2 linked regions of the Cecembia calidifontis genome follow. The protein of the gene in region 1 interacts with the protein of each later gene in a pairwise test. Links are inferred from orthologs where the notes say so. Each region holds a gene or a part of one and is shown in the gene's direction. Other genes may lie near its edges.

Evidence for each region.
Region 2: the proteins of eno (region 1) and rpe interact in binary tests that used the Escherichia coli proteins (3 or more experiments, as listed by UniProt). The link is inferred for Cecembia calidifontis from one-to-one orthologs.

The regions. Positions count from the first base shown.
Region 1 is NZ_SGXG01000001.1:140,181-146,457, reverse strand. What follows is about bases 1-2,853. They hold eno (phosphopyruvate hydratase), read left to right. Parts: upstream 1-713; coding sequence 714-1,994; downstream 1,995-2,853. Other genes in these bases: BC751_RS00560 (S41 family peptidase), read left to right, coding at 2,214-2,853; carA (glutamine-hydrolyzing carbamoyl-phosphate synthase small subunit), read left to right, coding at 1-692. Outside these bases: more of BC751_RS00560, read left to right, coding at 2,854-5,414; BC751_RS00555 (geranylgeranyl reductase family protein), read left to right, coding at 5,710-6,277. UniProt on the Escherichia coli protein: Catalyzes the reversible conversion of 2-phosphoglycerate (2-PG) into phosphoenolpyruvate (PEP). It is essential for the degradation of carbohydrates via glycolysis.
Region 2 is NZ_SGXG01000001.1:2,995,688-3,001,999, forward strand. What follows is about bases 1,284-4,171. They hold rpe (ribulose-phosphate 3-epimerase), read left to right. Parts: upstream 1,284-2,344; coding sequence 2,345-2,998; downstream 2,999-4,171. Other genes in these bases: BC751_RS12965 (S8 family serine peptidase), read left to right, coding at 1,284-2,293; BC751_RS12975 (hypothetical protein), read left to right, coding at 3,160-3,654; BC751_RS12980 (hypothetical protein), read left to right, coding at 3,756-4,171. Outside these bases: BC751_RS12960 (hypothetical protein), read left to right, coding at 1-663; more of BC751_RS12965, read left to right, coding at 650-1,283; more of BC751_RS12980, read left to right, coding at 4,172-4,736; gyrA (DNA gyrase subunit A), read left to right, coding at 4,832-6,312. UniProt on the Escherichia coli protein: Catalyzes the reversible epimerization of D-ribulose 5-phosphate to D-xylulose 5-phosphate.

The DNA.
Region 1 (6,277 bases):
AATTTGAAGAGGATCTTGCCGGACTCAAGGCGCAGTTGAATCTTGTGCCGGACATGAACGGGCTGGAACTTTCTTCCCAGGTATGTACCAAAGAACCATTCTTTTTTGGGGAAGAAAATGCTCCCTTAAAAGTGGCCTGTTTGGACTTTGGTATCAAATTGAATATCCTGAGGAACCTGGCCGAAAGAGGGGTGTATTGTAAGGTTTTTCCTGCTAAGACAAGTTTGGCCGAAATGGAAGCATGGAATCCCGACGGCTATTTCCTTTCCAATGGTCCCGGAGATCCTGCGGTAATGGATTATGCGGTGAAGACTACCAAAGAGATTTTGGAATTGAATAAGCCTGTTTTTGGGATTTGTCTGGGGCATCAGATATTGGCCGAATCCTGCGGTATATCCACTTACAAGATGCACCATGGACACAGAGGGCTTAACCATCCTATCAAGAACCTGCTTACAGGAAAAAGTGAAATTACTTCTCAAAACCATGGCTTTGTGGTAAAAAGGGAAGATGTGGAGAAAAGCGACCTGGTGGAAATAACCCATGTACATCTCAACGACAATACGATTGCAGGTATCCGCTTGAAACAAAAACCAGCATTTTCTGTACAATACCATCCGGAATCATCTCCTGGACCTCATGATTCGAGGTATTTATTCGATGATTTTATATCTTTAATGCGAAAAAATTAAAACTCTTAAACCTTTAACATTATGACTTTGATTCAATCCATTCATGCCAGACAGATCTTAGATTCCCGTGGTAATCCTACCATTGAGGTAGATGTGTTTACAGAAACAGGTGCTTTTGGTAGGGCTGCTGTTCCCAGTGGTGCTTCTACAGGTATCAATGAGGCCGTAGAGCTTCGTGATGGTGATAAATCCAAATACCTGGGAAAAGGTGTATTGAAAGCTGTCTCCAACGTGAATGATGTGATTGCCCCTGAATTGGTTGGCTTGAGCATTTTTGAGCAAAATCTCATCGATCAGATCATGATCGACCTGGATGGAACACCTAACAAAAGTAAATTAGGTGCTAATGCTATCCTTGGTGTTTCTTTGGCAGTGGCTAAAGCAGCAGCTATGGAGGCTGGGCAGCCATTGTACAGATATATAGGAGGTGTCAATGCCAATACCCTTCCTGTACCTATGATGAATATCATCAATGGAGGCTCGCATTCCGATGCCCCTATTGCGTTTCAGGAATTTATGGTTCGACCGGTAGGTGCGGAAAATTTTACAGAGGCCATAAGAATGGGCTGCGAAATTTTCCACCATTTGAAAAAAATCCTTCATGATAAAGGATTGAGTACTGCTGTAGGTGATGAGGGAGGTTTTGCTCCTAATTTTTCCGGAGGTACTGAAGAGGCTTTAGCCTGTATTTTGGATGCTATCGCCAAAGCTGGCTACAAAGCCGGTGATGATGTGACCATCGCTTTAGACTGTGCTGCTTCTGAATTCTTCAAAGATGGCAAATATGATTATTCCAAATTTGAAGGGCCTAACGGTAAAGTAAGAAGCAGAGAAGAGCAGGTAGCTTATTTGGCTGAATTAACCGAAAAATATCCAATAGACTCTATCGAAGATGGCTGTGCTGAGGAAGATTGGGAAGGTTGGTCCATGTTGACTGCCAAAATTGGAAACAAAATCCAGTTGGTAGGAGATGACCTTTTGGTGACCAATGTGAAGTTCTTGGAAAGAGGTATCAAGGAGAAGGCTGCCAATGCTATCCTGATCAAAGTTAATCAAATCGGCACTTTGACAGAAACCTTGAATGCTATAGCCATGGCCCATAAGGCGGGATGGAATTGTGTGATGTCCCATAGATCAGGTGAAACTGAAGACTCAACCATTGCGGATCTTGCAGTAGCTACAAATTGCGGACAGATCAAAACCGGTTCTGCTTCCAGATCTGACAGGATGGCCAAATACAACCAATTGTTGAGAATCGAAGAGCAGCTGGGTGACTCTGCTGTTTTTCCTCAGAAAAAATAATTGGCTTGTAAAAACCTAAACTTGAGTAACAGACCGTCGGGACAGCAAAATCCCGACGGTTTTTTTATGCTTCACTTTACATAAGTAAGTTTTTGTCTTTTTCAAGGGGGACGGACACTTATATTGGATATAACTTTTGTCGGTTTTACCACTGATGGGAATTCTATGGGAATATAGTTCTGCATTTTTTATTTTACAGTCGAAACTAAATCAATATTTATGAGAAATATTTTCATGTTTTTGATACTCACGCTTGTGGGGATCAAACTGCATGCGCAGGTAGAGCCATTATGGTTACGTTATCCGGCCATTTCCCCTGATGGGAAGGAGATCGTGTTCAGTTACAAAGGAGACCTTTTTAAAGTTGATGCCAAGGGGGGCACAGCAACTCCCCTGACACTTCACGAAGCCCATGACTTTATGCCTGTGTGGAGTCCTGACGGCAAACAAATTGCTTTTGCCAGTGATCGTTTCGGGAATTTCGATGTATATGTTATGCCTTCAGTGGGCGGGGAAGCCAGGAGATTGACTTTTCACTCCGGGAATGATTTTCCCTGGGATTTTACCCCTGATGGGAAGGAAGTGATTTTCAGTTCACCAAGAAATGATCTTCAGACCTCTGTGAGATTTCCAAACAAAGGTTTGTTTGGGAAGCTTTACAAAGTTCCTGTAGAGGGAGGAAGATCTGTGCTGATGTCTACTGCCGGCTTTCAAAATGCCAGTTTTGATTCAAGTGGTGAGCGGATCATTTTTCAGGACAGAAAAGGTTATGAGGATGAATGGAGGAAAAGGCATACTTCCTCTGTTACCAGGGATATTTGGATTTATGATTTAAAACAGCAAAAATATACCCAGGTCAGTGACTTTGAGGGAGAGGATAGAGAACCTCTTTTTTCAGCTGATGGCAATTCCGCTTTCTATTTAAGCGAAAAGAATGGATCTCAAAATGTTTTCAAAAGGGATCTCCTTAATGGGGCTGAGACCCAATTGACGCATTTCAATGATCATCCGGTAAGACATTTGAGCAGAAGCCGACAAGATGTACTGTCTTTTACTTGGAATGGTGAAATTTATACCTTGGAGCCGGGAGGTCAACCTGTCAAGGTGCCGGTGAAAATTTTTGCGGATTTTAGGGGGAAAGATCAAAAAATAGTTCCGGTCAACGGTGGGGCTACTGAAATGGCCCTTTCACCTAACGGGAAGGAGATTGCTTTTGTGTTCAGAGGGGAGGTATTCGTCACTTCTGTGGACAATAATCTTACCAAAAGAATTACCAATACCTCAGCTCAGGAGAGGATGCTAAGTTGGGGAGCAGATGGCCGTACGCTCTTCTATTCAACAGAAAGGGGCGAAAGCTGGGATATTTATAAGGCAAGTATTGTCAGAAATGACGAGCCTTATTTCTATGTGGCAACTTTGATCAAGGAAGAAGCGGTGATTGCTACCGAAAAGGATGATTTTCAGCCAGTTGTTTCTCCTGATGGTAAGGAGATTGCTTATCTGGAAGAACGAAATATTCTTAAGGTATTTAACATTGCCAATAAAACCTCCAGAACCATTATTCCGGCTGGAGAGAACTTCTCTTACAGTGACGGTGACCAGGATTTTACCTGGAGTCCTGACAGCAAATGGATAGTGGCCAAAAATTCTCTGGGATTGTATGGGGCCAGCCATATGGTTTTATATGATGCTGTTGGTGGCAAAGAAGGTGTTAATTTGACCAATTCAGGCTTTTCAGACGGCAGAGGACAGTTTGCTTTGAAAGGGAAAGCGCTCATTTGGGCCAATGACCGTGATGGAAAGAAACCTTTGGCACTTCAAGGTGCCAGGGAACTGGATATTTATGCTTTGTTCTTTGATCAGTCGGCCTTTGACCGATTTAAGCTGAGCAAAGCGGAATATGACCTTCTGAAAGAACAGGAAGAAAAAGACAAAGATAAAAAGAAAGAAGAAGGTCCGCTTGTCCTTGACCTCAGTGGTATTGAGAATAGGAAATTAAGACTGACCACTGGTTCTATCAACCTGTCTTCCTTTGACATGTCACCAGATGGGGATAAGCTGTATTTTATGGCGAGTTTTGAAGACCGCTATGATGTGTGGGTATTGGATACCCGTACCAAAGAATTGAAGTCTTTGGCAAAAACCAACTCGGGTCCAGGTACCATAAAATTGGATAAAGACGGCAAAAATTTATTTGTCCTTGCAAATGGAAGGCTTTCAAAGATTGAAACAGGAAATGGCAAAGTAAGTAACATTGGAATCAGTGAAGAAATGGTATTGGATGCCAGTTTGGAACGTGATTATATTTTTCATCATGCTTGGAGACAGGTAAAGAAGAAGTTTTATGATCCTTCACTTCACGGAATTGATTGGGACATGTATAGGGAAAACTACGCCCGCTTCCTTCCCCATATCAACAACAATTATGATTTCCAGGAATTATTGAGTGAGATATTGGGTGAATTGAACGCTTCCCATACCGGAGGCCGGTATTCTCATAAGGCAGACAATGGTGATGAAACAGCCTCTTTGGGGATGTTTTTTGACGAGATGTCCAATGGGCCTGGACTGAAAATCTTGGAAATCATACCTGGTGGTCCATTGGATAAAGCAAATAGCCGAGTCAAAGCGGGGCATATAATTGAGAAAATTGATGGAGTCACTTTGGGTTCTGATTTCGATTGGAACATGACTTTAAACCGTAAAGTTGATAAGTTTGTGTTGCTCTCCCTTTTTGATCCAAAAACTAACAGCAGGTGGGAAGAAACCGTGAAGCCTATTTCTCAAGGCGCAGAAAATGCCCTGCTATACAAGAGATGGGTAGAAACAATGCGTGCCATGGTGGACAAGTTAAGCAATGGAAGGATTGGTTATGTCCATGTGCAAGGGATGAATGACAATAGCTTCAGAACAGTATATGATGAGGTTTTGGGCAAAAATGCTGATAAAGAAGCCTTGATTGTAGACACCAGGTTCAATGGGGGAGGATGGCTGCATGAAGACCTTTCCAACTTCCTTGATGGCAAACCTTACGCCACCTTTAGACCTTATGGTTTTATTGCCAGGGGAGGGGAGCCAAGAGACAAATGGGCCAAACCAAGTGTGGTATTAATGAGTGAGAGCAATTATTCTGATGCCCATGCCTTTCCATATGCATATCGGGCTAAGGGAATCGGTAAACTCATCGGCATGCCGGTGCCAGGTACAAGTACAGCTGTATGGTGGGAAACCCAGATTGATCCGACAATTGTATTCGGGATACCTATGATTGCCTTCTATGGGGTCGCTGAAGATAGGCCGTTAGAGAATCTACAACTTGAACCGGATATTAAAGTAGCCACCCCATTCGAGGAAATTCTTTTTGGTAAGGATGCACAGATTGAAGCAGCGGTGAAGGAGTTGTTGAATCAAATTAATTGATGTTCATGACAATTGGAAATACCTGAAAGAAAATCAATTGTATACAAAACATGGCCTCCTAAAAGAGGCCTTTTTTTGCTTTGTTTAAGAAGAAAATACGAGGACATTCAATAGGTTTTATTTTACTTTTCTGCCAAGGCCTCGGGAATTACACCGGATTTTTTTCATAAGGCATTTTGTTTTTTTTGAGCCTTTGAAATTTTTGGCCAATTGAGGATTTGTGGGTTATTTGATGTCAGTTTAGTTTTCTAAATTACCATGCCTAAACAGGGAGGGCTATCACCTTAATTTTGCTTTGGAAGTATTCGACATTGTAATTATCGGAGCTGGACCGGCGGGGTCAACGGCAGCTTGGCATTTGTCAGGCCAAGGGCTGAAGATTGCCCTCTTGGACAAAAAAAGCTTTCCAAGAGACAAAGTTTGTGGGGATGCTTTGAGTGGAAATACCATTTTTGAGCTTAAAAAACTGGAAGATAAAGGTTTGGATCTTTCTTTTTTTGAGGTAACTGAAAATGCCTATCCTGTTGATGGGTGGAGTTTCTTTAGTCCGAAAGGCCATCGCCTGGACCTTTTTCTACCTAATGAGCAAAAAATCACCGAGGGGAAATTGAAATATCCGGGCTTTGTCAGTAAAAGATTTGATTTTGATCATTTTCTGCTCACGCCCTTGAGAAAGACGGCAAATATTGTTGTTTTTGAAAATTGTGAAGTAAAACAGATTGATTTTCATAATGATAAAGTGAAAATCATTTGTGCTGACAGGGATCTCGAAGCCAAGTTGGTCCTTGGAGCGGATGGTGCCAATTCCATTTTAGCCAGAAAGCTATGGCGGGAAAAAATTGACAGGGCACATTATTCTGCGG
Region 2 (6,312 bases), 2.9 Mb from region 1 along the record:
ATTTTTGTTTTCTTTATTCTGATTGTTTCATGTAGGGAAGTTGAAAATCCGAGATTGGATTTTGGGAAAGATTATCAACCACTTGAGCTTGGGCTGTTCTGGATTTATGATGTGGAGGAAACCATTGTTTTTGGAGAAAATGACAGTCAGACAGAGCAATATTTTTTACGTGATCTCATTGATTACAGTTTCTTCAATGCCCAAAATGAGGAGGTCTTTGTCATAAGGAGGGAACGATCGGATGATAGGCTTAATTGGTTTCCGGTTTCCGGTTATTCGCTCCATTTTAGGGGCAATGCCTTGCTCAGGAACTTTGAAAATCAGATTTCAGTTAATTTGGTCTTACCCCCTAGAGTAGGGGCAAGATGGGATGCCATGGTTTATAATTCTTCTCCAAGAGATGATTTTGAAATCGAGTTTATGGGGAATGTGACCATAGGGGCACAATTCTTTCAGAGGTCGCTCATTGTTAGGCAGGAGGAAGATGATGATCAGATTACTTTCCGCGACAATCGCTATGAGGTCTACACCAGGGGGGTTGGAATGGTAGAACATTATTATGAGGTTTTTACTTATTGTAGTAGAAATGATTGCTTAGGTCAGATGATCAAAGACTCAGGCCGGAAAACACACATGAAAATTTCAACGTATGGCAAATTATAAAACATTACTTATTGTTTTGTTTTTTCTCTTTTTTGGGTTTTCTGCAAATGCCCAGAACAGGTATGCCATACATTATAGATACAAGCCACAGGAGATGTTCAGTTTGGACAACCCCGCTGGATATTTAACAATCTCCTCCATCGAAAGAAGATTGAGACAGAGGATTACCCTTGATAGCCTTGATCTTCCTGTTTCAGAAAAATACATAAAATCGATAATTCCTTTGGTGGACCAAGTGCTTTACCATAGCAAATGGCTGAATGCCTCTGTGGTCATCGCCAATGAAGAGAATTTGGAGAAGATTCAATCTTTGGATTTTGTAAGCTCTGTGGAATTCGTTGCAAGGGGTTTTGTTCCTGAAGGGCGGCAGCTTCAGGCTGTCAATGCCCGTTCGGGTATGAAGGCAAACAAGAAAAAAAATGCCTCAACGGCTGAGGCGCCATTTGATTTTCAGAATGGCTTATTGGGTATTCAAGAAATGCATGAACTGGGATATACGGGTAAAGGGATTACTATAGCCATCTTTGATGCAGGATTTCCGGGTGTGGATCAAATTCCCGCTTTTTCGCATTTGTTTGAGAATAACCAAATCATAGGAACCAGGGACTTTGTACATGTTTGGAACAAAAATGTGTTTTCTAAAAATCAACACGGGACCAACGTGCTTTCCCTTATGGCCTCCAATGATCCTGACTTGCTTGTTGCAGGAGCCCCCGATGCCCATTATATTTTATGCATCACGGAGGAAGTACCCACTGAATTTAGGATAGAAGAATACAATTGGATTAAGGCAGCGGAATATGCCGATAGCTTAGGGGTAGATATCATCAACAGTTCTCTAGGATATTGGGATTTTGATGATCCTGGGATGGATTATTCTTTGGAGGATATGGACGGAGAAACAGCTGTAATATCCAAAGGAGCTACTATCGCTGCTAACAAGGGAATTTTGGTAGTTACCAGTGCAGGAAATTATGGCAATAGAGGAGAGCGGAGTATTACAGCTCCTTCTGATGCTAAAGGAATCTTATCGGTTGGCGCAACCAATATGGGTATGGACAGGGCCTCATTCAGTTCCCAGGGACCTACGGCAGATGGAAGGATAAAGCCTGAGGTAAGTACTTTTGGTGAGCAGGTTTGGCTTATCCGTAGTACCGGAAATTTGGGAAGATCCAGCGGAACTTCTTTTTCTGCCCCTCAGATAGCGGCTTTTGCGGCGGGCTTATGGCAAGCTAGACCGGAATGGACAAAGGAAAAGCTGATTGAAGAAATTTTAAAAAGCAGTTCTCAGGCAGAGGATCCTGATAATTGGTTAGGATACGGGATACCCAATTTTGCCAAGGCATATTATGGCCCTGTATTAGGAGGGATTACCGTTGAAGAGCAGGAATGGAAAATTTATCCCAATCCCCTCAAGGGTTCAGAACTTTTTATACAATTCGGAAATTCCGAGCAAGGGGAGTTTGCTCTCCTTGATTTGAAGGGGAGGGTGATGAAACAGGCATCTTTGAGCAGGGGGAGCCTTAGGGACCCATTTGAGGTGGAGATTCCAGAATTGCCTTCCGGTATTTATATAGTCGAAGTGCAGTCCGGATCGGATATAAAGCGGACAAAATTGATGAAATGGTAGGCTGCGATCTGTATTTTTCTTTTTTTTGCAGCCTGATATAAATAATCCCTCATGTCAATCAAAATAGCCCCCTCTATCTTAGCGGCAGACTTTGCCAATCTTCAAAAAGAAGTTGAAATGCTTAACGCCTCTGAGGCAGATTATATCCATGTAGACATCATGGATGGCGTTTTTGTACCCAATATTTCATTTGGATTTCCTGTGACAGAAGCCATCAAGAGACATGCAAAGAAACCTTTGGATGTACATTTGATGATTGTGGATCCGGACCGGTATCTGGAAGAATTCAAAAAAGCAGGGGCAGAAATCATTTCTGTTCATTATGAGGCCTGTGTTCATTTACATAGGACGCTACAGCATATCAGATCCTTAGGATGTAAAGCCGGAGTAGCCGTTAATCCGCACACCCCTATCGAACATTTGGAAAATATTCTGGAAGAAGTGGATATGGTATTACTGATGTCTGTCAATCCGGGCTTTGGAGGGCAGAAATTTATTCCAAATACCATTTCAAAAGTTAGAAGACTGAGCAAAATGATTGCAGAAAAAGGTCTAAATACCCTGATTGAAATCGATGGGGGGGTAAATCAGGCCAATGCCCCCTTGCTTGTGGAAGCGGGAGCCAATGTCCTGGTTGCAGGTAATTTTGTGTTTTCTTCGGAAAATCCAATCCTAACTATTAAAAACTTAAAAAACCTTCAATAGGATTGGATGGTTTGGCGGATTTGTTACCTTTTATGGGTAATATTTGCCTTTTAACAAGTTTTAGGGCATTGTTTTTGTGGTTTTTCTTGTGAATTTGAATTTAATGCTATTTATTGAAAATTGAATTCAAAAAAAATATACAACAAAAACCAATTATTGCAATGAAAAAGCTATTCTTACTTGCCTTCCTGATGTTAGGGATTTTCAGTGTTCAGAGTTTTGCCCAGGATGAAAGCGAAGAATTGACAGAGGAGGAAATGCTGAAGTATGCGGCCATGGAGGCAAAGGTACAGGCCTTTATCAAGGAAAAACAAACCACGATGGAGGAAATGATCAAAAACAATGAAGCCTTAGGAGGCGGTGCCCGGTACAATGAAATCAAAGGTGCTTGGGGGAAAGAGGATAAATTGGCTGAAATTGAAATCACCGAAGAGGAGAGGGCTGCTTTCGCAGAGATTCAGTCCTACATAGACGCTATCGGTGATGAGGTAAAGGAATACATGACTGGATTGATCATGGACCAGGAAGTTTTGGGTGCCGCTACCTACAATAAAGTAAGGAGAGCAATGAATGCAGATCCGGCAGTAAAAGAAAAAATAAACTCATTGGTCGCAGAACTGAAGGAGAACGGTGAGGAAAATTCTGCACAGAACTAAAATTGATTTTAAGGTAACTGGTAAAAAAAGGTCCCAATATTCGGGGCCTTTTTTGTTTTTTAGGATGTATAATTTTTAATTTCGGTTTCGTTAATACAGATATGAAAAAAGCACCCGTATTTTTAATTCTTTTTTTCCTTTTTGGGGCTGCTATTGCCCAGGATGATATTTTTGGAATTGACACCAAGGCAAGGACAAAAAACAGAAAAGCTCAAAGTGATGTGGGGAATTTTACCCGTAATCTCATCAGCAATATCAGTTTTGAATTTTCGGGTGGTGGAGCTTATCATGTGCCTGTAATCGACTTCAATTCCGAACAGCCGGGCCAATATCCTATTGTTCAGTACAGGAACTTGGAAGAACCTAGGGAATTGACCTCGGAAGATACGATTAGATTTAGGGGCAATGGCATGGCCTATCCAATTAATCTTGGAGTAAGGATCAATGTCTTTAATGCTCTGACAATAGGTGGTGGTTATGGTAGGGAATTCGGTCGGCTTTCTTCTCTTAAAGGAAATGATTATGAGTTTCTGTTTGAAAACAGAAATTACACCTTTGATAAAGTTTATGCCAATGTGGGACTGGTACTTTATGATGCGAGAAAAAGAGCCAAATACCTGAATTGGAGATATAGGCGATATGCTTCATCCAATTTTTACATGCAATCAGAGAAGAATCAAAGGATCCGTCAAAACTATCCCTGGAGATTTTTATTGGATGCAGAATTTGGAAATGTCATTATCCGGAAATCCTTTGATGAAAGGTTGCTGACCAATAATCAGACTTTTTACAGTGTGGGATTAAGAATAGAAAGGGAGTTTTCAGAATACACACGTTTCTTTGTCAGGGGTGGGGCTGAATTCAGAAATTTTATTTTTCAGGCGGAAAATTTAGCAAGTTTTCAGGATTTGAGACAAAATCTTTATGTGGCCCAGGTTGGCCTATCTATCAATCTTCCGGGAACCAAGCGTTGCAAGGTCCAGGGTTGTGGGGTGGTAATGAAGCACTTACATGATGGAGTGGAATATAGGGGAAGTTCAATTTTCAGACTTCAGAACCGAAAGATTGGGCAGTGGTATTAAATGCTGCCCTTTAAGCTTTCCAATCACGGAATAAGCTGTTTCAAAAGCGTTTTCTTTTTATTAACTTGCCAGCTTATTGAGTACGAACAAAAAATATGGCGCAAGGAGAAAACGAGAACATTATACCAATTAACATAGAGGAAGAAATGCGTGGTGCCTACATCGACTATTCGATGTCGGTAATTGTTTCCAGAGCGCTTCCGGATGTCCGTGACGGACTCAAACCAGTTCACAGAAGAATACTTTTTGGAATGCAGGAACTGGGAGTTTTGCACAATAAGCCTTTTAAGAAATCAGCTAGAATTGTAGGGGAAGTGCTTGGTAAGTACCACCCACACGGTGATTCTGCAGTATATGAAACCATGGTACGTATGGCCCAGCCTTGGTCCTTGCGGTATCCATTGGTGGATGGTCAGGGTAACTTTGGCTCGATAGATGGAGATAATCCGGCTGCGATGCGTTATACCGAAGCTAGGCTGAAACGCATAGCAGAAGAGTTGTTGATTGACATCAATAAAGAAACGGTAGATTTCCAGCTCAACTTCGATGACTCCCTAAAGGAGCCTGTTGTTCTTCCTGCTAAAATTCCAGCACTCTTATTAAATGGTGCTTCTGGAATTGCAGTAGGTATGGCGACCAATATGGCACCTCACAATCTGGGTGAAGTTGTGGACGGGATCATTGCCTATATTGACAACAGGGATATTACTGTATCTGAATTGATGCAGCATATCATTGCTCCTGACTTCCCAACTGGGGGTATTATTTATGGCTATAATGGTGTTAAGGCTGCTTTTGAAACTGGCCGCGGTAGGATTATTCTTCGCGGAAAGGCAGAAGTGGAGACCAAAGACAGCGGTAAAGAGGCTATCATCATTTCAGAAATCCCTTATTTGGTCAATAAGGCCAACATGATAGAGAAGACGGCCCAGCTGATCACTGAAAAGAAAATAGAAGGAATTTCCGCCATCAGGGATGAATCTGACCGTCAGGGAATGAGGATTGTTTATGAACTGAAAAGGGATGCCATACCCAATGTGGTATTGAATAACCTTTATAAACAAACACAGTTACAGACATCATTCTCAGTTAATAATGTGGCCTTAGTAAAAGGAAGGCCGCAAACCTTGAACCTGAAAGACATGATTACCCACTATGTCAATCACAGGCATGAAGTGGTGGTCAGAAGAACTGAATACGAATTAAAAGAAGCCGAGAAGAGGGCTCACATCCTGGAAGGTTATCTGATAGCCTTAGACAATCTAGATGAGGTGATTTCTTTGATCAGAAGCTCAAGAGATCCGGAGACCGCAAGGAATGGCTTGATGGAGCGCTTTGGCCTAAGTGAAATTCAGGCCCGTGCGATCCTCGACATGAGGTTGCAACGTCTGACAGGTATGGAGCGGGAGAAGATCCAAGAGGAATACAAAGAGATCATGCTGTTGATTGAAGATCTAAAAGATATCCTTGGGAGCGAAGAAAGAAGGATGCAGATTATCAAGGATGAATTGTCTGAAATGAAAGAGCGTTACAATGACGAAAGAAGAACCGTCATTGAGCACAACGCTGAGGATTT